3 regions of the Methylocella sp. CPCC 101449 genome follow, and region 1 is predicted to be linked to each of the others. Evidence: riboswitches for the same ligand, from Rfam matches in the RefSeq annotation. Region 1 holds a riboswitch; each other region holds the start of a gene.

Evidence for each region. A riboswitch is a leader RNA that binds a small molecule or an ion and turns the genes downstream of it on or off. The one in region 1 is predicted to bind cobalamin.
Region 2: another riboswitch for cobalamin. It lies ahead of OIM99_RS18050 (ribonucleoside-diphosphate reductase subunit alpha); the one in region 1 lies ahead of OIM99_RS06370 (TonB-dependent receptor domain-containing protein).
Region 3: another riboswitch for cobalamin. It lies ahead of metE (5-methyltetrahydropteroyltriglutamate--homocysteine S-methyltransferase); the one in region 1 lies ahead of OIM99_RS06370 (TonB-dependent receptor domain-containing protein).

What each region holds. Positions count from the first base shown of each region.
Region 1 covers NZ_JAPDHU010000001.1:1,388,918-1,396,549, reverse strand. The annotation lists gene OIM99_RS06395 (ActS/PrrB/RegB family redox-sensitive histidine kinase) at 1-765, shown strand, start outside; gene OIM99_RS06390 (ActR/PrrA/RegA family redox response regulator transcription factor) at 854-1,402, shown strand; gene OIM99_RS06385 (MmcB family DNA repair protein) at 1,419-1,892, opposite strand; gene OIM99_RS06380 (ABC transporter ATP-binding protein) at 1,913-2,698, opposite strand; gene OIM99_RS06375 (iron ABC transporter permease) at 2,695-3,747, opposite strand; gene OIM99_RS06370 (TonB-dependent receptor domain-containing protein) at 3,741-5,702, opposite strand; cobalamin riboswitch at 5,784-5,979, opposite strand; gene OIM99_RS06365 (ABC transporter substrate-binding protein) at 5,995-6,870, shown strand; gene OIM99_RS06360 (hypothetical protein) at 7,032-7,517, shown strand; gene cobU (bifunctional adenosylcobinamide kinase/adenosylcobinamide-phosphate guanylyltransferase) at 7,579-7,632, opposite strand, start outside.
Region 2 covers NZ_JAPDHU010000002.1:1,515,112-1,522,743, reverse strand. The annotation lists gene OIM99_RS18065 (DUF1489 family protein) at 1-219, shown strand, start outside; gene OIM99_RS18060 (leucine-rich repeat domain-containing protein) at 238-1,122, shown strand; gene OIM99_RS18055 (multidrug effflux MFS transporter) at 1,119-2,315, opposite strand; cobalamin riboswitch at 2,445-2,638, shown strand; gene OIM99_RS18050 (ribonucleoside-diphosphate reductase subunit alpha) at 2,745-4,676, shown strand; gene OIM99_RS18045 (ribonucleotide-diphosphate reductase subunit beta) at 4,667-5,785, shown strand; gene OIM99_RS18040 (TadE/TadG family type IV pilus assembly protein) at 5,860-7,104, opposite strand; gene OIM99_RS18035 (PleD family two-component system response regulator) at 7,502-7,632, opposite strand, start outside.
Region 3 covers NZ_JAPDHU010000002.1:613,263-620,894, reverse strand. The annotation lists gene OIM99_RS13595 (hypothetical protein) at 1-610, shown strand, start outside; gene OIM99_RS13590 (GCG_CRPN prefix-to-repeats domain-containing protein) at 682-1,050, opposite strand; cobalamin riboswitch at 1,281-1,514, shown strand; gene metE (5-methyltetrahydropteroyltriglutamate--homocysteine S-methyltransferase) at 1,617-3,986, shown strand; gene OIM99_RS13580 (helix-turn-helix domain-containing protein) at 4,027-4,857, opposite strand; gene OIM99_RS13575 (alpha/beta hydrolase family protein) at 4,963-5,751, shown strand; gene OIM99_RS13570 (sulfatase-like hydrolase/transferase) at 5,799-7,229, shown strand; gene OIM99_RS13565 (EAL domain-containing protein) at 7,226-7,632, opposite strand, start outside.

The DNA.
Region 1 (7,632 bases):
GCGCTCACCGCGACTGAACTTGTCCTTGCGCGAGAGCAACATCTAACGCAGCTCGACGGTCTGGCCGCCGCCGCGGCGCATGAGCTGGGCACGCCGCTCGCCACCATCACTCTGGTGGTGAAAGAAATGCGTAAGCAATTGTCGGCCGATGCCACGATCGCCGAAGACCTGGATTTGCTGACGACGGAATTGCAGCGCTGCCGCACCATTCTCGGCAAGCTCACCTCGCTCGGCGACGAACCGGCGCAGCATTGGGACGTGCTGTCGCTGCCGCAACTGCTCGAAGAGACGCTCGAACCGTCCCGCGATTTTGGCGTCGAGCTGAAATCGGAAATTCAGGGCGAGGGCACGCCCCCCAATTGCCGGCGCAATCCCGGCCTGCTCTATGGCCTGGGCAATCTCGTCGAGAACGCTGTCGATTTTGCCAAGGTCGAGGTCCGCATCAAAGCCAATTGGACCAAGGATCAGGTCGGCATCACCATCGAGGACGATGGGCCCGGCTTTTCCGCCGACGTGCTGACCAAGATCGGCGATCCCTACATCACCACCCGGGGCGGCCACGACGAGCGGCGGGCCAAGTCCGAGCCCGGCTCCGGCCTTGGCCTTGGCCTTTTCATCGCCAAAACCCTGCTCGAGCGCACAGGGGCGACGATTTCGATGGGCAACGCGGTGGCGCCGAATGCCGGTGCGCGCATCTCAATCCGTTGGTCTCGCGAGGATTTTGAGCGCGGCACGATGTCCGACGGCCCTGTTCATGCTGATTGAACGTGCAATTGCCGCCCCATTTCGGCTAAATTCGCGCCTGTCACGGGCCAAACCAATCCCTGGCTAAAAATCAGGAACCCAACGCAAAATGACCACGCCGGAAACCGAGTCTGACGATAAATCCCTTCTGATCGTCGATGACGACAAGCCCTTCCTGACCCGCCTGTGCCGGGCCATGGAAGCGCGCGGATTTACCGTCGCGGTGGCCGAAACCGTCGCCGAGGGGATCGAGGCGATCAAAGTGCATCCGCCGGCCTTCGCCATCATCGACCTGCGGCTCACCGATGGCAGCGGCCTTGATGTCATTTCGCTGCTCAAGGAGCGCCGGCCGGAAGCGCGCGGCATCATCCTGACCGGCTATGGCAATATCGCCACCGCCGTCACCGCCGTGAAGCTTGGCGCTTTCGACTATCTGGCCAAGCCCGCCGATGCGGACGAAATCTACAATGCGCTGATGGCCATCACCCACGACAAGGCGCAGCTCCCCGAAAATCCGATGTCGGCCGATCGCGTGCGCTGGGAACACATTCAGCGCATCTACGAATTGTGCGGCCGCAACGTTTCGGAAACGGCACGCCGCTTGAGCATGCATCGCCGCACATTGCAGCGCATTCTCGCCAAGCGCGCGCCGCGCTGAACGCGCCGTCAGTTCGCTAGCCCAGCGGATCGCGCGTCGGATCGTAGAGCAGGTGCAGACGGCTCGCCGCCTGCTGGCCGAAGGCGATCAGCATCGCCTTGCGCCGTGCCGCATTGAGCACGTGCTCTGACGGCGGCCGCAGAATTTCGGCGCCGAATTTGTCGGCGACGATCAATCCGCACTCTTCCGGAAAAATCTCCAGCGGTACGTCCGCATGGGTGGCGAAGGAGAAGTGATCGCAATAGTCGCGATACTCATGCCATTTCTTATCGGTGCGAAAATCGGCGATGCTCGATTTCACTTCGACGATGTGAAAGCGCCCGTCGCCGCCAAGCCCGATCACATCGGCGCGACGGCCATTGTTCAACGGCATTTCGACAAGCGATTCCAACCGATGTGCGCGCATCAGCCTCTGCACGCCACGCATCACCATGGCCGCATGGGCGGACTGGCGTTTGTCTTCGGGTGGAATCGGCGGATCGCTATTCATCGCGGACCAAGGCGTGGCTGTTAGCCGCGATCTAAATCCCGATGCGGCCGCATGGCAAGAATGGGTCCGTCCGGCGTCTGTGCCTGCGCCACGGCCACGCCGAAAATCTTAGCGAGCACGTCGGTCTTGATCAGCCGCCGCGGCAGATCGTCGGCGGCCAGCCGTCCGTCCTTGAAGGCCAGGATGCGTGTCGCATAACGCATGGCGAAATCGATGTCGTGAATGACCGCGATCACCAGACTGCCGGCCTCGGCGCGCTTCTGGCACAAATCCATCACGCGCAGCTGATGTGCTGGATCGAGCGAATTCAAAGGTTCGTCGAGCAGGACGATCGGCTGCGGCCCGACCATCGCGCGCGCCAACAGCGCGCGCATGCGCTCGCCGCCGGAAATTCGGTCGACACCGCGCTCAGCGAGGTCGATGAGATCGAAATCCTGCAACTGCTGTTCGACGGCGGGATCGTCGTCGCTCGCATGGGTGTCGAACGGCGTCAGGCCCAGCGCCACGATGTCGCGCACCGGCACGGGCCAGATCGGCTGGCGCATGTCCTGCGGCAAATAGGAAATGGCCCTGGCGCGTTGCGGCAGCGACAGGCGATCGATCGGCGTGCCGTTGATCGCGATCGATCCCGATGCCGGCATCTGCCCCGCCAGCGCGCGCAGGAACGTCGTCTTGCCGGAGCCGTTTGGTCCGATCACGGCGATGAACTGGCCAGCGTCGAGCGACAGCGAGAGATCATCGATGATCGTGCGGCCGGCAAGCGACACGCTGAGATGATCGACGACGATATGGCTGGTGCCGCTCATGCGCGATCATCCAGCCGATAGGGACGGGCGATGACGAGATAAAGGAAGCATGGTGCGCCGATCACCGCCATCAAGGCGCCGACACGGATTTCGCTCGTTGCCGGAATGAGTTTTACCAGAACGTCGGCTGCCGTGGTGAGGATGGCGCCGGCCAGGGCCGAGGGCAGCAGCACAGCCTGCGCGTCGGAGCGCACGAAGGGCCGCACCATATGCGGCGCGAGCAGGCCAACGAAACCGATGGCGCCTGATACCGCGGTGCCGGCGCCGACACCCAGCGCAATGCCGGCGCTGGTGATCAGCGACACGCGCCAGATGTCGAAGCCAAGCGACGTCGCCGTCTCTTCGCCTAATGTCAGAGCCTTATAGGCCGGGCCGCACCAGAACAGCGCGGCCGCGCCGACGATGATGAAGGGCAGCGACAAAACCACATGCCACATCGAGCGATCGGTGAACGAGCCCATCAGCCAGAACACGATCTCCGTCACCGCATAGGGGTTAGAGGAGAGCGACAGGATCAGCGAAATGGCGGCGGCGGCGAGGCTGCCGATCATCAGGCCGATGAGCAACAGCGAAATCACGCCACCGACCCGGCGCACGACCAGCAGGGTCGCCAGCATGGCAAGCAGCGCGCCGACGATGGCGGTCAGCGGCAAGGCCAGCGAGAAGGCATCGGCCAGGCCGGAATAGATCATCAGCACGGCGCCGAGCGCCGCTGCCTGTGGCGTGCCCAAAACGGCGGGCTCGGCCAGCGGATTGCGGCTCAGCCCCTGCACGGCGGCGCCGGCCAGGCCCAGCATGCCGCCGATGGAGAGCGAGAGAATGAGCCGCGGCAGCCGGATTTCGCGCAGGATGATCGCGGCCGTTTCGCTTTGGCCCGTCAGGCCCCGAAACAATTCGGACGGCGACAGATGCGCCGGTCCCAGCATCAAGGAGAGTATGGCGACGACGATCAGCGCGATGGTGAGCAGAAGCAGAAAGGCTCCGGAGGCGGCCGCAGCCGTCCGGAGCCTGGGTCGTTCAGAAGACGTAACGTTCGTCGAACCTACCATGTCACCTTCAAGCCGGCGTAGATGGCGCGGCCGGTCACGCCATAATCCCGGATCTCTTGATAGCGCGCATTGGTGATGTTTTCGAGCCGGGCGTAAGCGGTGATGTAATCGTTGAACTTATAGCTGGCGCGCAGATCGGCCCGGCCATATTGCGGCAGGGTCACGCGGCCATAGGGGAAGTCGTTGCTGACATCCGTGCGGGTCGAGGCGGCGTAGATGCGGCCTTCCACTTCCAGATTCGGAATGCCGGTATAGATGAGCGACAGGCTGCCCTGCTGGCGCGGCCGGCGTAAAAGGCCGATCTGCTTGTCTTCGTCCACGGCGGTCATGCCGGTGAAGGTGGCGCGCGCCCGCCAGGTGTCGGGAACGATGACCGCATCGATCGAGGCTTCGACGCCACGAATGCGGGCATGGCCGACGTTGTAATATTGGCCGATGAAGAAATTGGCCGCCGGATTGAAGTCGATCAGGTTGCGATACCAGCTGTCGAACAGGGTCACCGAGGCTTTCACGCGACCGTCGAGCAAGGTCTGGTCGATGCCCGCTTCATAGGAGAAGTTCTGCTCCGGGCGCAGGCTCGGCAGGCCATAGATGCTGAAGCGCTGATAGAGCGAGGCGGCATGGGCGCCGGTGCCGGCGCTGACGCGCAGCCGCGTGCCGGTTTCCTCGATGCGATAGGCGGCGGTGGCACGCCAGGTTGGGAACACGGTCTTGTTGTCGATCGCGTCGATGCGGCCGCCCAAGGTCAGGTCGAGCCGGTCGAACAGCGTGATGCTATGCTGGGCGAACACCGAATTGGTGACCTGCGTGCCCCAGAACGGCATCGAGACCGTATAGGGCGCCTGCAACCAGTTCTCGCGCGTCGAAGCGGTTTCGCGCTCCGACTTGGCACCGAAGATGAACTGGCCATAGGTGCCGAGATTGGCCGTGCCCTGATATTCGACGCCGAGGCGGCGCGAACGGAAGGTCGTGTCGCAATTGTAGCTGTTGAAGAACGTGTCGAAACACGATTGCTCCAGCCGGTTGAATCGCTCGATGAGGCTCGAATAGACCGTCAGCGAATTCTTCAGCACGCCGCCGAACGGATCGAAATTGGCACGCACGAAAGCGGTGGTGACGAACTGCCGCCCCTTGTTGAAGCGCGTGTCCTTGTCGGCCGGCATGAAGGCACCGGGATTGTCGAAACGGGCGAAATCGGCGAAGCGCGTCAGGCCGACATCGACGGAGAAGCTGTCCGACGGTGTGAATGTCACCCGCGCCGAACCGGCGAATTTGTCGGTCTTGTCATTCTCCAGCGGTTGCGTCAGCGTGCTGGTGATGCGGCCGATGCGATAGCCGTAGCGCGAGAAGCCGTCGCTGTGAAAGCCGGTCAGCGAGAAGGCGTAAGACACTTTGTCGGTGGCGCCCGACACGGCGCCGGTCGATGAAATCGTGCCGTAGCTGCCCGCTTCCACTTGCACGCTGCGGCGCGGCGCGCGCTCGCCCTTGCGGGTGATGACATTGATCACGCCGCCCATGGCATCGGAGCCATAGAGCGCCGATTGCGGGCCGCGCACGATTTCGATGCGGTCGATGTCGACGGCCGACAGCGCGCCGAAATCAAGCGCGCCATCAGTGCTCGACGCATCGCCGACGCGAATGCCGTCGATCAGCACGAGCGTCTGGCCGGGCGTGGCGCCGCGCAGCGTCACATTCGACTGGGAACCGGGACCACCGTTCTCGGTGATGTTGAGGCCGGGTGTGCCGCGCAGCACGTCGGCAAGGCTCTTGCTGCCATAGGTCTGAATCTCTTCGGCCGGAATGACCGTCACGCTCGCACCCAGCCGTTCGATCGGCAGCGGCGTGCGATTGGCGGTGACGACCAGCGTCGGCAGTGGCACATAGCCTGGCGTGGTGATCTGCCCTGGATTGGCGTCCTGCGCCTGCGCCGCCTGCGGCAGAAACGGTGCGGACAAACAAAAAACGCCAGCCACAATGGCGGCGTTGCCAGGGAAACGATGCGTCACAAGAACCTCCTGCCATCCCACCGACGGCGCGAGAACAACTGGGATGTTGGCCGGTCTCCTGGCTCGCGGATCATCGCCGGCTTCGCGTCTTCCCGGGCGATCACCCAGTGACTTGGTACGAAGTCAGCTCATCGCTTACAGTTGCGGGGGCAGCTACGGCATCGGTTTCCCTCACCGTATTCCCGTTTCACCCCATCGCTGGGGCACCAACGATTGTGACCCTATAGAGGCGTTTTTGCGAATGCAAGGTGGCAAGGTCGGCAGGTTTGGACGACGAGCAGCGCTGCTGGCAGCCATGCTGGTCACGTCGGGCGTGGCGCACGGACAACAGTCCGCACAACAATCTGAAGAACATCCCTCGATTGTCTCGGCCAATCTCTGCGCCGATCAGCTCGTGCTGGCGCTGGCCGATCGGGCTCAGATCGTCTCGCTCAGTCCCTTTGCCAGGGACGCGAATATCTCCTTTCTCGCCCGTGAGGCCACGGGTGTGCCGCAGAATACCGGCGCCGCCGAGGAATTGATTCGCCTCTCCGCCGATCTCGTCGTGCTCGGCCGTTACGACAATCGGCTGACGCGCGATTTCCTCACCACCAAGGAGCGGCCCTTCGCCATGGTCGATTCCTGGGTCAGTCTCGACGAGACCCGGCGGGAGATCACCAGCTTGGCTGCTCGCTTCGGCCATGCCGAACGGGGCGCCGCCTTGATCGCCACCATCGATGCAAGCACCGGCGCACTGGCGGCCCTGGCCGGCAAGGTGCCGCAGCGCAGCTTCCTCATCCTGCACCGGCGCGGCTATGTCCTGCATGCCGGGCTTGCCGGCGATCTCGCCGTCAAGGCTGGCCTGCGCAATGCCGCCGGCGATGTCGGCCTCAGAGCCAACGGCTTCGTCGATCTGGAACGCGTGGTCGCGGCCAGGCCCGATTATCTGATGGTGGCCGAAAGCCCCGACCGTCCGGAAGACCAGGGCGAGGCTTTGCTCGAACATCCGGCCCTGCGCCGGCTTTACCCGCCTGCCCGGCGCCTGGTCGTGCCCGACCTGCTCACCATATGCCCCGGTCCTGCCATCCCCGCCCTGGCGGCGAGATTGGCCCAGGAAATCACTGCCAAGGTGCGGTGAAGCCGCGTCAAAGGTTCCAGCTATTTCGACACTCATGTCGCCGATTGCGCCATGGCGGAAACAGCCGTTTGAGCTAGACTGTTTGCCGATCGCCGGTCGGTACAGAAAAACTCCAGCGCGACATGGATCCCGCCGGCCGATCTCGCACATGGGAGAGAAACATGGCTGCTGAGACCGTCACCGCGCAAATCCCCGCCGAGGAATTGGAAGCGCGGCACCTGGAAGCCGAGAAAAGATATGGCAACTTCCGCTACCAGAAGCCGGAAGGCGTCAGTGCGGGAAAGGGCTTCGTCGCGCTGCACCGGACCGATCTGTTCAAGGCCGTCGTGCAAATCGTCAAAAAGGGCGGCGGCGAAAACAACCTTCACTATCATTCAAGGGTCGATACGTTCTGGATGGTGATCAAGGGCCGCGTCCGCTTCTACGGACCCAATGACGTGCTGATCGGCGAATTCGGCCCGAACGAAGGCACGGTGACGCCGCGCTTTTCGCGCTACTGGTTTGAAAGCGCCGGCGACGAAGAACTCGAGCTTCTGCAAGTCGCCGCCTATGCGCCACACGCCAAGGACGGCGGTCGCACGGACGTCTCCGCGCAACGCTTCGTACCGGGAACGGGCGAACTCTATTCCGCTGCGGAGAAGAAATAGGCGGAAGACGGGGCTTTACCTGCACAAACACGCGCAGCGTGATCCGGAGCCAGGGGCAGCCCTATCCCTTGATCCACAGCGGCAGCCCCGCTACCACCAGCACCACCTTGGCTGC
Region 2 (7,632 bases), on a different contig from region 1:
GATGTCAGGCCCTTCACCGACGATCAGGGCATCTCGCGCTGCTTCATCGTGATGGAGCCCGATGTCATACCGATCATGCCGCGTCCGTGCCGGCCGTTTCAGGGCTGGCGCTATCTCAAGGACAATGAGAAGCCGGAGGACGTGACGGCCGGCTTCGGCGAATTGGCGCAAATGCCGGAAGAGCTGCGCCGCGAATTGCGCGAACTTGGATTGCTTTAAGCGGATTGAGAACAGCGAATGCCTGATCAGCGTCTCGCGCCTTGGATTATCGATCTCCCGAACGATCTGACAGTGGAACAGGGGCTCCAGCTTGCGCGTGACCGCATCGCCTGGCGCGCAGCGGGGCGACCCGATCCAGCCGACATGGACGAATGGTCGGATGATGATCAGATCGATTTCTACGTGGCCGGCCGCCACACGCCGGATACGCTCGATCTCAACGCGCTAAAACTGCGCGCCATTCCTGAAGAGATCGCGACGCAAGAGGGGCTCGACTATCTCTTTCTCATGGGCAATCGCATCGAAACCATTCCGGCTGCTTTCGCCGAGACGTTTCGCTGCATCAGCCTGCATCTGTTCGGCAATCCCTTGCGCAACGTTCCCGCCGCGCTGTTTCATATGAAGGGGCTGACCGATCTTTATCTCGGACGCAGCGCTTTGGTAGATTTGCCGCAGCTCGATCGCCCGGCATCCCAACTCAAAATTCTCGGGCTCGACCGTACCGAATGGCTGGATATTCCCGACGGCTTCCTGCGCCAGTTTCCCAACCTGCACACGCTCTTGCTGAATTCCTCCTTTCGCGATGCGATTCCGCCTGACGTCTTCGCACTGCCGGAGCTGATCCAGCTCGATTTCGAGGAAAATCCGTTGGAAGTGCTGCCGGCTGAAATCGGTCAGTTGCGCAAACTGATGATCCTCAATCTCACCAACTGCCAGTTGAAGAGTTTGCCGAAAAGTCTCGGCGCGTTGACGATCCTGGAGGAGAAGGCGCGCGGCGGTCCCTTCGGCCTGCGGATCGGCGGCAATCCGTTCAAGGATAAAGAGCTGCGACGCATCGGCAAACTGAAGAACCCGCAGATGACGATTCAAGCCCTGGAATGGGCGCGGGCCAACGGCGACTAGGCCTTCGCGCGCTCCCGCATTCGCAGGACGAACGGGATCGAGCCGAAAAACAGGCACAGCGCCGCGCCGACGCCGGTGACGATGATCATTGGCTTGATGGTGCCATCGGCCATGGTGCCGTAGATCTGCGTGAAGACGGCGCCGAAAAAACTCTGAGAGAAAATGGCGACGCCTGCGGCTGTGCCGGCGAGACGCGGCACGATCTGCATGGCGGCGCTCTGCGCATAGGGCATGGAAATGCCTTGGGCGAAAGGATTGAAGAAGCCGGGCAGAAATATTGCCAGCGGATGCACATAGCCGAGCATCAGTAGCGTCAGAATCGTGGCGACGGAGGCGGTCAGGATCAGCGAGCCGGCGAGCACCATGATTTCATGAGGCACGCGATTGCCGATGCGGCTGGAAATGAAATTGCCGCTGAAGAAGCCCAAGGGGAAGAGAAAGAAATACAGGCCGAACTCGGTCGAGGGCCGGTGCAGCATGTCCTTCATCACATAGGCCGATGCGGCGGCGATCGAGAAGAAGACGGCGGTGCTGAAGCCGGGTTGCAGGGCATAAGCGATGAAGCGCGGGTGCGAGAACAGTTCGCGATAATTGCCGAGCACGCTTTGCCCGGCTTCCAGCTTCACGCCCGGCCGGGTTTCCGGCACGAAGAAATAAGTGCCGAGCATGATGATGGCGCCGGAGGCGAAGGAGAAGATCATCACCGCCCGCCAGGTGAAATGATCGAGCAGCAGGCCCGCGACGGTCGGCGAGACCATCGGTCCTAGTGTGTAGAACATTGTGAGATAGCTGATCACCTTGACCAGTTTCTCCGGGCCATAGGCGTCGCGCGCGATGGCGCGCACCAGGGTGGTGCCGCAGCCGGCGCCGATCGCCTGGACGACGCGGGCGATGATCAGGGTGGTGATCGTGTCAGCCAGCATGCCGAGCAGGCTGCCGAAGAGGAAGAGAGCGAGACCTGAGAGCAGCACCGGCCGGCGGCCGTAGCGGTCAGCCAGCGCCCCATAGACCAGATTGGCGAAGGCCATCACCAAGAGCGGCAGGCTGAAGCTGATCTGCGCCAAGGCATCGGAAATGCCGAAGGCACCTTTAAGGACCGGGGTGACCGGCAGAAAAAGGTGGATGGCGAAGGGCGTCAGCAGGCCGATGGAGGCAAGCGCCAGCGCAAATATTCGACCCGGTTCAAATGCCATTCGTCAGCCTCCGCGCGCCTTCTCACATGCGGTTGGATGGCAGGCAATCGGGGCTCCCCGCATGGCGGCTGTGCACGAATATTTGTGTCAGAACGCCAACCATTCGTTGACAATCTTGGCCTTATAAACACAACATATGGTGTTCACGGTCCGCAGATTCGTCTGCGGTGAAAAGGGAACCCGGTGCAAATCCGGGGCTGCCCCCGCAGCTGTAAGTGGTGAAGCTTCATCCGACTATGCCACTGACGCCAAAAGGCGTTGGGAAGGCCGGAGGAAGCAGCGACCCACGAGCCAGAAGACCTGCCGGGAACATGGATCGACCACGGGCGGGGTGCCGCGTTGGCCGTTGCGAAGTGCCGAAGGCCTTAAGGTCTTGTCGGTGCGTCGTTGCGCCAGCGTTCATCCCAGATCGAACAGCGGGATTTTCGCATGGGGCAAGCAGCATTCGACTTCGACAAACACGGCCATCTGGTTCCGCTTCCGGAGCCCGTTCAGCGCACCATCCTGCGCGAGACCGTGCGTACGGTTGAGCGTCCGCGTGAACTGCATGCCCCGCCGCCTTATCCGCTGGCGCCAAAGCCGAAGCCGGCGGACCTCCAACTCGATCGGTCGCGCGATGGCCTGCTGACGGCCTTCGGCAAAGCGACCCTCGATGACCGCTATCTGATGCCGGGCGAGAGCTATCAGGACATGTTCGCCCGCGTGTCCTGCGCCTATGCCGACGATGTCGCCCATGCCCAGCGTCTTTATGATGCGATGTCGCGCCTGTGGTTCATGCCCTCGACGCCGATCCTGTCGAACGGCGGCACGACCCGCGGCCTGCCGATTTCCTGCTTCCTCAACACCGTTCCCGACTCGCTCGACGGCATTGTCGCGACCTGGAACGAGAACGTGGCGCTGGCCTCCAACGGCGGCGGCATCGGCACCTATTGGGGGAAGGTGCGCTCGATAGGCGAACCGGTAAAAGGCAATGGCGCCACTTCGGGCATCATTCCGTTCATCCATGTGATGGACGGTCTCACCTTGGCGATCAGCCAGGGGTCGCTGCGGCGCGGTTCGGCCGCCGTCTATCTCGACATCCACCATCCGGAGATCGAGGAATTTCTCGAAATCCGTAAATCCTCCGGCGATTTCAACCGCAAGGGGCTTAACCTCCATCACGGCATCAATGTTACCGACGAGTTCATGGAAGCGGTGCAGGCCGGCGCCAAATTCGCGCTGAAGAGCCCGAAGGACGGCAAGGTGATGCGCCATGTGGATGCGCGCCAGCTCTGGCAACGCATTCTCGAAACGCGCATGCAGACCGGCGAGCCGTATCTCTTGTTCATCGATGCGGTGAACCGTGCCTTGCCGAAGCATCAGCGCGATCTCGGCCTGAAAGTCTCGACCTCCAATCTGTGCAGCGAGATCACGCTGCCGACGGGCAGGGACCATAACGGCGAGGATCGCACGGCGGTGTGCTGCCTGGCCTCGCTCAACATCGAGACCTGGGATCAATGGGGCGACGATCCGGGCCTGGTCGAGGACGTGCTGCGCATGCTCGACAATGTGCTGACCTCGTTCATCGAGAGCGCGCCCGACAGCATGTCGCGCGCCCGCTATTCGGCCTTGCGCGAGCGTTCCGTCGGCCTCGGCGTCATGGGCTTCCATTCGTTCCTGCAATCGCGGCGCATTCCGATGGAGAGCGCGCTCGCGAAATCGTGGAACCTGCGCATCTTCAAGAAAATCCGCCGCGAGGCGGATTCCGCCTCGGTGCTTCTGGCCAACGAGCGCGGTGCTTGTCCGGACGCGCAGGAGCGCGGCATGCGGGCGCGCTTCAGCCACAAGATCGCCATCGCGCCGACGGCGTCGATCAGCATCATTGCCGGCGGCACCAGCGCCTGTATCGAGCCGATCCCGGCCAATATCTATATGCACAAGACCTTGTCGGGCGCCTTTGCGGTGCGCAACATCCATCTCGAAAAGCTATTCGAGGAAAAGGGCGTCAACACCACCGACACCTGGCAGTCGATCGTCGCGCAGGAAGGGTCTGTGCAGCATCTCGACTTCTTGACCGACGATGAAAAGGCGGTGTTCCGCACGGCCTTCGAGATCGATCAGCGCTGGGTCGTCGATCTGGCCGCCGATCGCGCGCCCTATGTCTGTCAGAGCCAGTCGATCAATCTCTATCTGCCGGCCGATATCGATAAATGGGATCTGCACATGCTGCACTGGACGGCCTGGAAGCGCGGCATGAAGAGCCTGTACTACTGCCGCTCGAAGTCGATCAGCCGCGCCGCTTTCGCCGGCGATGGTCAGCAGAAGGCTGCGTTCACCACGTCCGCCAGAACCGACTATGAGGAGTGCCTGGCATGTCAGTGATCGATCTTGCGCCCCGTCTGCTCGATCTCGGCAAAACCGATCCGCGCGATCTGATCGGCACCGGTCAGGTCGGACTGCTGACGGCGACCGGCACCTATAATGTCGATCGCTACCCCTGGGCCTATGAGTTCTGGAAGCGCCAGCAACAGACCCATTGGATGGGCGAGGAAGTGCCTTTGGGCGCCGACATCAAGGATTGGGCGTCCGACCGGGTGACGGAAGGCGAGCGCAATCTGCTGACGCAGATTTTTCGCTTCTTCACCCAGTCGGATGTGGAGGTCGGCGACAATTATCTGAAGCGCTACATCCCGATCTTCCAGCCGCTCGAAGTGCAAATGATGATGGCGGCCTTTTCCAACATGGAGACGGTGCATATCGATGCCTATGCGCTGCTCTTGAAGACGCTGGGCATGCCGAACACCGAGTTCGCCGCCTTCCGCGACTATGCGGCGATGCGTGACAAGGCCGATTACATGCACACGTTCGGCGTCGGCACCGTCTCGGATGTAGCGCGCACGCTTGCCATGTTCGGGGCTTTCACCGAGGGCATGGCGCTGTTCGCCAGTTTCGCCATGCTGCTCAACTTCCCGCGCCACAACAAGATGAACGGCATGGGCCAGATCGTCAGTTGGTCGGTGCGCGATGAGAGCTTGCATTGCGAAGGCGTGATCAAGCTCTATCACGAATGGAACCGCGAAACCGGTGCGGTGACGCCGGCCGTGCGTGACGACATTGTCGATGTGGCGCGCACCATGGTCGGGCTTGAGGAGCGTTTCATCGATCTCGCCTTCGGTCTTGGCGATATCGATGGCATGACGCCGGAAGACATCAAATCCTATGTGCGCTACATCGCCGATTGGCGGTTGTCGCAGCTGCATCTGCCCGGCGTCTACGGCTATTACACGGAGACGGCCACCGGCCATAAGCAGGTCAAGCCGCATCCGCTGCCCTGGCTCGTTGAAAGCTTGAACGGCGTCGAGCACGCCAATTTCTTCGAACAGCGGGCCACCGAATATTCGAAGGGTGCGACGCGCGGTGCCTGGGACGGTGAGGATGGCGTGTGGGCGGCGTTCGATCAGCAGGTCAAGCGTGGCGAAGCGGCTCATTAGCCTCATCGGGTTCGGCAAAAAGCAAACCCTCGGTTCGCGGGAACCGAGGGTTTTTCCGTGTCGCGACGACTCGCTTATCTGATGAAATAATAGCTCAGGGCACCGCTCGAACCGGCGGCGCTGATCGTCTTGGCCGAACTGGCGAACGTCCAATTGAGCGTGTTCAGGATGAGCTGATTGACGACGATGGTGATGTTCTCGGACGAGACGTTGGAGACCGAATTGAAGGTGATGTTGCGGCTCGGCAGATAGATGAGACCGGTGAAGGTGTGGCCGGCCGAGCCATTGATCGAGAAACTCGACTTCGACAGATTGGCCGCTTCATACATCAGCAGATTGGCATAGGTGCCGCTGGTCGGCGCGGAGATGTTGATGGCGACGCCGCTGTTGACCTGAATGTAGGAATTGGAGTCGACGAAATAGAAGGTGACGCCGGTGCCGTTCACTGTCCAGCCGCTGTTGAGATTCCAGCGCGTGTTTTTGAACACGTAGACGCCGGGCTGCAGGTTCAGCGTGCCGGAACCGTTGAAGTTGAAATTGCCGCAATAGACGCCAGGCGACAGTGTGTTGGTGCCGCTGTAGTTCTGATTGCTGACCGTGCAGGTGGCCGAAGCCGGGGTGGGCAGGGTGCCGGCGAAGGGATCGCTGGCGGTCGTACAGCCGGTGGAAAGCGCGGCGACGGCGCCGCCGTTCTGGATCACGTTCGTGCCGGCGACGCAGATTTTCGAAACCTGGAAATTTCCGCCCGAATTGAAAATCGCCGCAGGGGCGCCTTTTGAGGCGACGTCGATTTCGCAGGTCGGTGCATTGAGGGTGACGCCGCTGTTGACCAGCAACGATTGGCTGGACGTCGGGTCGAGCACCAGAATGCAGACATTGTTGGCGGCGGAGCCTCTGGTGGCGACTTTCGAGGCGACCGAAATCGTCAGATTGGCGCGGTTGATGAAGCTCAGGAACGTGGTGCTGATCTGAGCGGTCGCCGAACCCGTGGTCGTGCCGTCGGAGCCCCGGCTCCATGACCCTGAGAGGATGGAGAACCGGTTGCTGGCGGCTGCGGCGTTCAGCGAAGCCGTGCCAATCGTCGTGGCATCGCCGCTGGTTTGCGCGACTTGCATCGTCGCGCTGTCGAGCGCGTTCTGCAGACTGGCTTGGGCGGCGAGGCTGGAGCTGTATTCGACGGCAACGCCCGTGGCGATCACCAGAGGGACGGCGGCCAGCGCGAAGGCCGTGGCGACGGTGCCGGAACGATCACGTTTGAAAAGGGCCGTCCATGCGGCGAGGGGGCTGAGAAATCGGCCCCTGAGTTCAGTCTTACGCATAGATGGCAGCTCCAGACCCAAGTCGAACGGGAGGAGCCTGTTGTGTACGGGAACCTGATAAAGGAGTGGTAAGCGAACTCGCCGCGAATCGCTGAAAAGACATTAATTTTTGGATTTTTGGCTGAAGTCGGCGGCAGGTGGCCGGCCGGCGCAATTCCGAGGAGGCCACTCCTGAACCACGACCGGCCGGCCTGCCCCACGGACCCAGGAGATGCGGCGGACCTGAGCAACCCGTAGGGTGTTTGAAAGCTGCGGTGTCAGACTCATCGCTGACGGAGAGGACGTTATCGTGACAGCCGGGTCGAGCGCAATCGCTCAAAGTTCCCGTCCTCTGTTAAACGACTGTTTACCTAAAGGAATGCGGTTAACGCCCAAGCCTTGAGCTTGGGTTTACCGCTCAGGCGGCGTCCGCCGTGACGCGATTCCGACCTTCGTTTTTGGAGCGATAAAGCGCTCTGTCGGCCCGGCGGAACAGCACGTCGGGGTCGGTATCGTCTATGGACAGGGCAAGGCCGATCGAGACGGTGA
Region 3 (7,632 bases), on a different contig from region 1:
GCAAATGTTTTCACAACTCCGAAAAGAGTTGGAAGACGGAAATATTATCCGCAAAGCTGGCACTACCCAGTTGGCAGACGCGAACAACCCGATACAGATGCGCTTTCGTTATCCTTACATTCTGACTCTTGAAGGTTGGACGCGTTATCAAGCGGAATTACGTGGTCATGTTGCTGGGCGATATGGCTTCATCGCAATGAAATTTGGCGATGTTGTCCTTGATAATTTTATCGCAAAAGTCGCGAAGCCCGCAGTTCAAACTGGCATTAATTTCGACTTAGTGGATTTAAGGGATATTGCTCGCGCTGGCGTGATAGATAACATTCTTCGACAACAGATACGCGATGCTGCCTTTGTCCTTGTCGATTTGACGCATGACAATTCAGGAGCCTACTGGGAGGCCGGCTACGCGGAAGGCTTGGGGAAGCCGGTGATATATCTGTGCGAACGATCAAAATTTGACCAAGCCAAGACGCACTTTGATACGAACCATTGCACCACTGTTCTTTGGTCTATCGACCAGCCAGACCAATTCAAATCCGAGTTAGTCGCAACGCTTCGACGATCTTTGAATCTTTTCGCAACGGATAAGAAGGCTCAGCCAGCCTGAACACGATCTTTGCAAAAATAAAAACCCCGCCGCCGATGATCGGCGACGGGCTCTCTCATTTCTGGAAACGCTTAGCGGCCGAGTTGGCGCGTGGTCGGGCCACCGAAGTTCGGCCGCGGGCCTGGGCCGCCCATGCCGGGGCGGCCGGGACGCGGGCCGGCTCCATAGCCAGGCCTCGGGCCATAGCCCGGACGCGGGCCAAATCCAGGGCGATGCCCGTAGCCCGGTCCCGGACCGAAGCCGGGGCGTACCATCGGCGGCACGAAGCCGCCACGGAAGGGCACGCAGCGGCCATAGGCGTTGCGCGTCCAGCCGGGACCGCAGCCCATGGCCACATTGGTGATGAGGGAATCGTCGGTGGTCGGCAGACCGTTCGGCATCGCCTGAGCGGCCGAGGCCATGCCGAGACAGAGAATCGCGGCGCCAATCGCAAGCTTCATTTCGCAAGCTCCATTAATAAAAACAGCCCATATAAGCGCCTGGAAACATGAACAGAACCTGAAGCCCTTCGGCTCCCGATCCGATCGCGCTCCTCCTCGCCAACGGCCTTCCCTACCATAATCGAGAGTCGGGCCGATCCGTTGCAATTATCAGCAGCGTGGTTGACCGCCTTATAACATGCCAACATAAGTATATCTTTATATCATCTTGACATTGGGCAGAAGCCCATTCACTCTCCCGCCGTCGTGGTTCTCTGGGCCTGTCATGGGCGCCAGAGCTAAGAGGGAATCCGGTGAGGTCTCGCGTTTCGATCGAAGCGCGAGGGGCGAAGCCGGAGCTGCCCCCGCAACTGTAAGCGGCGAGCCACCGTCCATCTGCGTCACTGGGGCGAAAGTCTCGGGAAGGCCGGACGGTGAGCGAAGACCCGTGAGCCAGGAGACCTGCCACGACAAAATAGTCGTCCCTGGGCGGGGTGTCCCGGTGGTGCGCTTGCATCGGGCGCACGCGCGCCCGTCTCTGCATGCGTCCGCTCGGCCTTTGCCCCCAACATTTTGGGGTTAAGCCGATGTCTGTTTCTTCTCTTGCTGGTTCTCTTGCTGTCAGCACGCTCGGCGTGCCGCGGATCGGTCCGCGACGCGAATTGAAAGCCGCGCTCGAATCCTATTGGTCGGGCCAATCCGACGCGGCGGCGCTCGCCACCGTGGCGGCGGGTCTGCGCGCCGCCAATTGGGCGCGCCAGAAATCGCAGGGTATCACCAATATCCCGTCGAACGATTTCTCGCTCTACGATCACGTGCTCGATACCAGCGTCATGGTCGGCGCCATTCCCGCCATCTATGGCTGGAACGGCGGCCAAGTGTCGCTCGACACCTATTTCGCCATGGCGCGCGGCACGCAAAAAGATATTCACGCGGAAACTTGCGCGCATGGCCATCATGGCGGCGAGGCGCATGGCGTGCCGGCGCAGGCGATGATGAAATGGTTCGACACCAATTATCACTACATGGTGCCGGAATTTTCCAAGGATCAGCAATTCACCCTCGCCTCGACCAAGCCGGTCGACGACTATCGCGAGGCCAAGGCGCTCGGCTATGAAACCCGCCCTGTCCTGCTCGGCCCCGTCACTTATCTGAAGCTTGGAAAGAGCCAGGATCCGACGCTCGATCCCTTGTCGCTCCTGAACCGCCTGCTGCCGGTCTATGTCGACGTGTTGCGTCGGCTCGCCGCCAATGGCGCTGCCTGGGTACAGATCGACGAACCGTGCCTCGTCACCGATCTCGACGAAGCCACACGCGAGGCGTTGCGCCAGGCCTATGGCACGTTCGCGCATGCTTTGCCGAAGCTAAAGATCATGCTCACCACTTATTTCGGTGGGCTCGGTGATGCGCTCGACCTGGCGCTGCATTTGCCGGTCGCTGGCCTGCATCTCGATCTGGTGCGGGCGCCGGAACAGCTTGATGCCGCGCTCTCCAAAGCGCCGCGAGGTCTCGTGCTGTCGCTGGGCGTAATCGACGGGCGCAACATCTGGCGCGCCAATCTGCCGAAACTGCTCGATCGTCTCGAACGTGCCGTCGCGCAACGTGGCACCGATCATATCCAGATCGCGCCATCCTGCTCGCTGCTGCATGTGCCGATCGATCTCGAACAGGAAAACGATCTCGATGCCGACCTGAAATCGTGGCTGGCGTTCTCGGTGCAGAAGATGGGCGAACTCGCCGTGCTCGGCCGGGCTTTGGCGAGTGGACGCAGGGCGGTGGCGCCGGAGCTTGACGCATCAGCAGCGGCGGCCGAGCGCCGCGCTACGTCGAAGAAAGTGCACGACACGGCCGTTCAAAGTCGCGTCGCGGCCGTTGATGCCGCCATGCAACGGCGGCCGAGCGATTTTGCGCGCCGCAAGGCCGTGCAGGACGCACGCCTCAACCTGCCGCTGTTTCCAACGACCACCATTGGCTCCTTCCCGCAGACGGCCGATGTCCGCAAGGCTCGCTCGGCTCATGCCAAGGGCGCGCTCGACGATGCGCACTACACACGGTTTCTGCGCGAAGAGACGGAGCGCACCATCCGCTGGCAGGAAGAGATCGGCCTCGACGTGCTGGTGCATGGCGAATTCGAGCGCAACGACATGGTGCAATATTTCGGCGAACAGCTTGAAGGCTTCGCCTTCACGCGGCATGGCTGGGTGCAGAGTTATGGCTCGCGCTATGTGCGCCCGCCGATCCTGTTCGGCGACGTATCGCGGCCGAAGCCAATGACGGTTGACTGGTGGCTCTATGCGCAATCGGTCACCGACCGACCGATGAAGGGCATGCTCACCGGCCCGGTGACCATTCTCAACTGGTCGTTCGTGCGCGACGACGTTCCGCGCAGCACCGCCTGCCGGCAGATCGCGCTTGCCATCCGCGACGAAGTGCAGGATCTAGAAAAGGCTGGCGCCAAAATGATCCAGATCGACGAAGCGGCGCTGCGCGAGGGCTTGCCGCTGCGCCAGGCGGATTGGCAGACCTATCTCGACTGGGCGGTGGAAAGCTTCCGGCTGACCTCCTCCGGTGTCGCCGAGGAGACGCAAATCCACACCCATATGTGCTATTCGGAATTCGGCGACATCATCGCTGCGATCGCGGCGATGGATGCAGACGTCATCTCGATCGAGACGTCGCGTTCGAAGATGGAACTGCTCGACGCGTTCCGGACTTACAAATATCCGAACGAGATCGGCTTGGGCGTCTACGACATCCATTCGCCGCGCGTGCCCGACACGATCGAGATGGTGCAACTGCTGGCGCTGGCGCGCGAGCAACTCGCCGACCGGCAGCTCTGGGTCAACCCCGATTGCGGCTTGAAGACGCGCAAATGGGACGAGGTACGCCCTGCCCTCGTCAACATGGTCGAGGCGGCGCGACGGCTGCGCGCCAATGTGGCGCAAGCGGCGCAGTGAGCAAAACCGCACCGAGCGCGTGGCGCTCGGTGCATTCCCCCTAGGGTCGTATCGCGCCGGATGATCGAGCGCGCGTCGACGCCCGCGCCGGCGACGCGAGTTGCGTCGAGATCGCGGCGGCAGCGCGTTGCAGTTTCTCCAGATGCAGGGCCGCGAACTCATCTTCGTCCATCAGCTTCTTCGGCCAGATGATGGCAAGAGCGCCAACTGGCCGTTGTCCGCTGTGGACTGCGACCGCTATCGCCCGCCGATCCAGTTTGCGCAATTGCGGCGCTTTGCGCATCCCATAGCCGCTGTTGCGGACTTGATCCAACATGGTCTTAAGCATCTTCGGCGTTATCCCGTAACGCTCGGCGGAGGCCATTTCGTCATCCTGAACCAGCTTGACGATGTCGAGAACCTCGCTTTCCTTCAAGCAAGCGAGATAGGCCAATCCGCTCGCCGCCACGAAGATGTTCACGTCCACTTCGATATCGCCGCCAGCCGCATGGGCAAATGGGCTGCGGCCGTGCGTTGTTTCAATGACGCGCATGCGGCCATTGACGAAGAAATGCAGATTGACGGGCCACCGCGCGTTCTGGGTCAATTCCAGCATATGCGGACGCGCCACCTCGACGAGGCGGCCGATGAGAACACTGTCGCGCGGATTGACGGCCTGCAGCGTGGCGATGTTGCTGCGATACATGCCATCCGTGAGCCCGACACGCACGAACCGGCGCTCGACCAAGGTTGCCAGCAAACGGCGCAGAGAGCTCTTCGGCAATCGCGTGCCGAGATGAATCTGATGCAGGCTGGACGGCCCTTCGGTCCCTAAGAATTCGAGGATATCGAGGCCACGGTAAAGCGCTCGCACCTGTTCCGCTGTAGGCATCCAATCCCTCCGCGTGCCGCCTGGCGGCACATTAGCGCAATTTGCCTTGCACGGACCAGGGCTCGAAGCGACCAGTGCGCAGGCAATTTTTTCGGGGAGGATGTCGTGGCTCAACTATCAAGACGCCATTTTGGTCTCGCGTCCGCTGGCCTTCTTTCCGCCGGAGCAGCACGCGCGCAAACCCCACCCCGTTCCCCCAAAACGTTCGTTCTCGTGCATGGCGCCTGGCATGGCGGCTGGTGCTGGACACTCGTGCGCGACATCCTGACGGCACAGGGACATCACGTCTTCACACCGACGCTCACGGGACTTGGCGAACGCTCGCATCTCATGAGCCGCGACATCACCCTGAAGACGCATATCGATGACGTGGTCAATGTCTTCGCCTTCGAGTATCCGAAGGAGGTTTGCCTCGTCGGCCATTCCTATGGCGGCTGGCCTGTTTCCGGAGCGATCGAGAAGGTTCTGCCGCAGGTCTCCAGCATCGTCTATCTCGACGCCTTCATGCCAGAGAGCGGACAGAAAGTGCTCGATTATCAGACACCGCAAGGCATCGCGGATTTCAACGCCGCTTGGGAGCGTGGTGAAGTCAGCCGTAGCGTACCAAAGGCAACATTCTTCCACGTGAAACCTGAGCGGCAGGCCTGGGTCGATGCCAAAATGACGCCGCAGCCATTGGGCGTTTCGTTCATGCCGCTTGAACTCACTGGCGCCCGCAACAAAGTCGCCAAGAGAACCTACATCCGCGCCGCCTCCTTCAAGCAACCGCATTTCGATACCGGCCTGAAAAAGGCAAAGGACGCCGGTTGGAAGACCTATGAACTGAATGTCGGCCACGATGTGATGGTCGACGAGCCGGAACAGCTCGCCAAGATTTTGATCGAGAACACCTAGACCGTCGCCAATTTGGTGAACGGAAGCGACTTCAGGGAGGATAGGATATGACTGGGTCCAAAGTTTCACGCCGCGATGTTTTGAAAACCGGCGCCGCCGGCTCGCTGGCCCTGGCGGTGGAAGGCGGCCTCGCCTCGGCGCAGGAGAACCGGCCGCCGAATATCATCTTCATCATGGCCGATGACATGGGCTATGCCGATCTCTCCTGCTATGGCCGCACCGAATATCAGACACCCAATATCGACAAGATGGCGGCGGGCGGCATGCGCTTCCTGCAAGCCTATGCCAATTCCGCGGTCTGTTCGGCGACGCGCACGGCCTTGATCACCGGCCGCTATCAATATCGCTTGCCGATCGGCCTCGAAGAACCGCTGGCGAGCCTCGGCGACCGCCATGTCGGCCTACCGCCGGATCACCCCACCCTACCCTCGCTGCTGCGCAAAGCCGGTTATGGCACGACACTCATCGGCAAATGGCATCTCGGCAAATTGCCGGACTTCGGCCCGTTGCAGAGCGGCTACGATCATTTCTATGGTTTCCGGGGTGGAGCGGTCGATTACTTCACCCATAAGAGCGGCGGCCCGGCGACCGACACCCATGATCTATGGGAGAACGACGTCAAGGTGCATGAGGTCGGTTATCTGACTTCCCTGCTCGGCAAGCGCGCCACGTCCGTCATCGATGCTTATGCGAAGGCGCAGAAACCGTTCTTCCTCAGTCTGCATTTCAACGCGCCGCATTGGCCGTGGGAGGGCCCCGGCGACGAGGCTGAATCGAAGCGCATTCGTGGCCTCGCCCAATATGACGCCGGCTCGATGAAGACCTATGCCGAGATGATGGTCGCGCTCGATGCGGAAGTCGGCCGCGTGCTCGCCGCGCTCGATGCCAACGGCATCGCCGATAATACCCTTGTCGTCTTCACAAGCGACAACGGCGGCGAACGCTTCGCCAAGACCTGGCCGTTCTCCGGCCGCAAGACCGAACTTCTGGAAGGCGGCGTGCGCATCCCCGCCGTCGTGCGCTGGCCGCGCGGCATTCCCGCCGGCAAGACGAGCGAACAGACCATCATCAGCATGGACTGGATGCCGACCTTCCTGGAACTCGCCAAGACCGCGCCCGATCCTAAATATCCTATGGACGGGGTGAGCCTCGTACAGACGCTCGCCGGCACCGCGCCCGTCACACCGCGCAAGTTCTTCTGGCGTTATAAAAACCTGGAACAGCAGGCGATGCGTGACGGCGACTGGAAATATCTGAAGATCAAGAACAACACATTCCTGTTCAACGTCGTCGAGGATCCGATGGAGCGTGCCAACCACAAGATGCGCGAGCCGGCGATGTTCGAGCGCATGGTTGCGGAATATAAGACATGGAATGACACCATGCTGCCGATCGATCCGAAGTCGAACACCGCAGGTCCCACGGGCGCGCAACTGGCCGATCACTTCGGTGTCGAACCGCCGCCGAAGCCGCATTAGGCGGCGGGCAGCCCTGTTTTACCCACCTGAATGACTTCCGGCGCCGCACCGTATTTCTGTTTCGTGCTGCGATGGTAAGTAATGAAATCCGGCGCGGACAGCGGCTTGGAGAACAGCCAGCCTTGCCCGAAGTCGACGCCATGGGCGCGCAGATAAGCGGCCTGCTCTGCCGTTTCGATGCCTTCGGCGACACTGAACAGGCCGAGCGTGCGAGCCATGTCGATGATATAGGACGTGACCGAACTGGTGGCGGTGTTGCGGCCAACCGTGTCGATGAAGGACTTGTCGATCTTCAACGCGTCGAGCGGCAAGCCTTGCAGATATTGCAGGCTGGAATAGCCGGTTCCGAAATCATCGATCGCCACCGAATGGCCGAGTGCCCGTGCCTTGGCGAGCGTGGCTT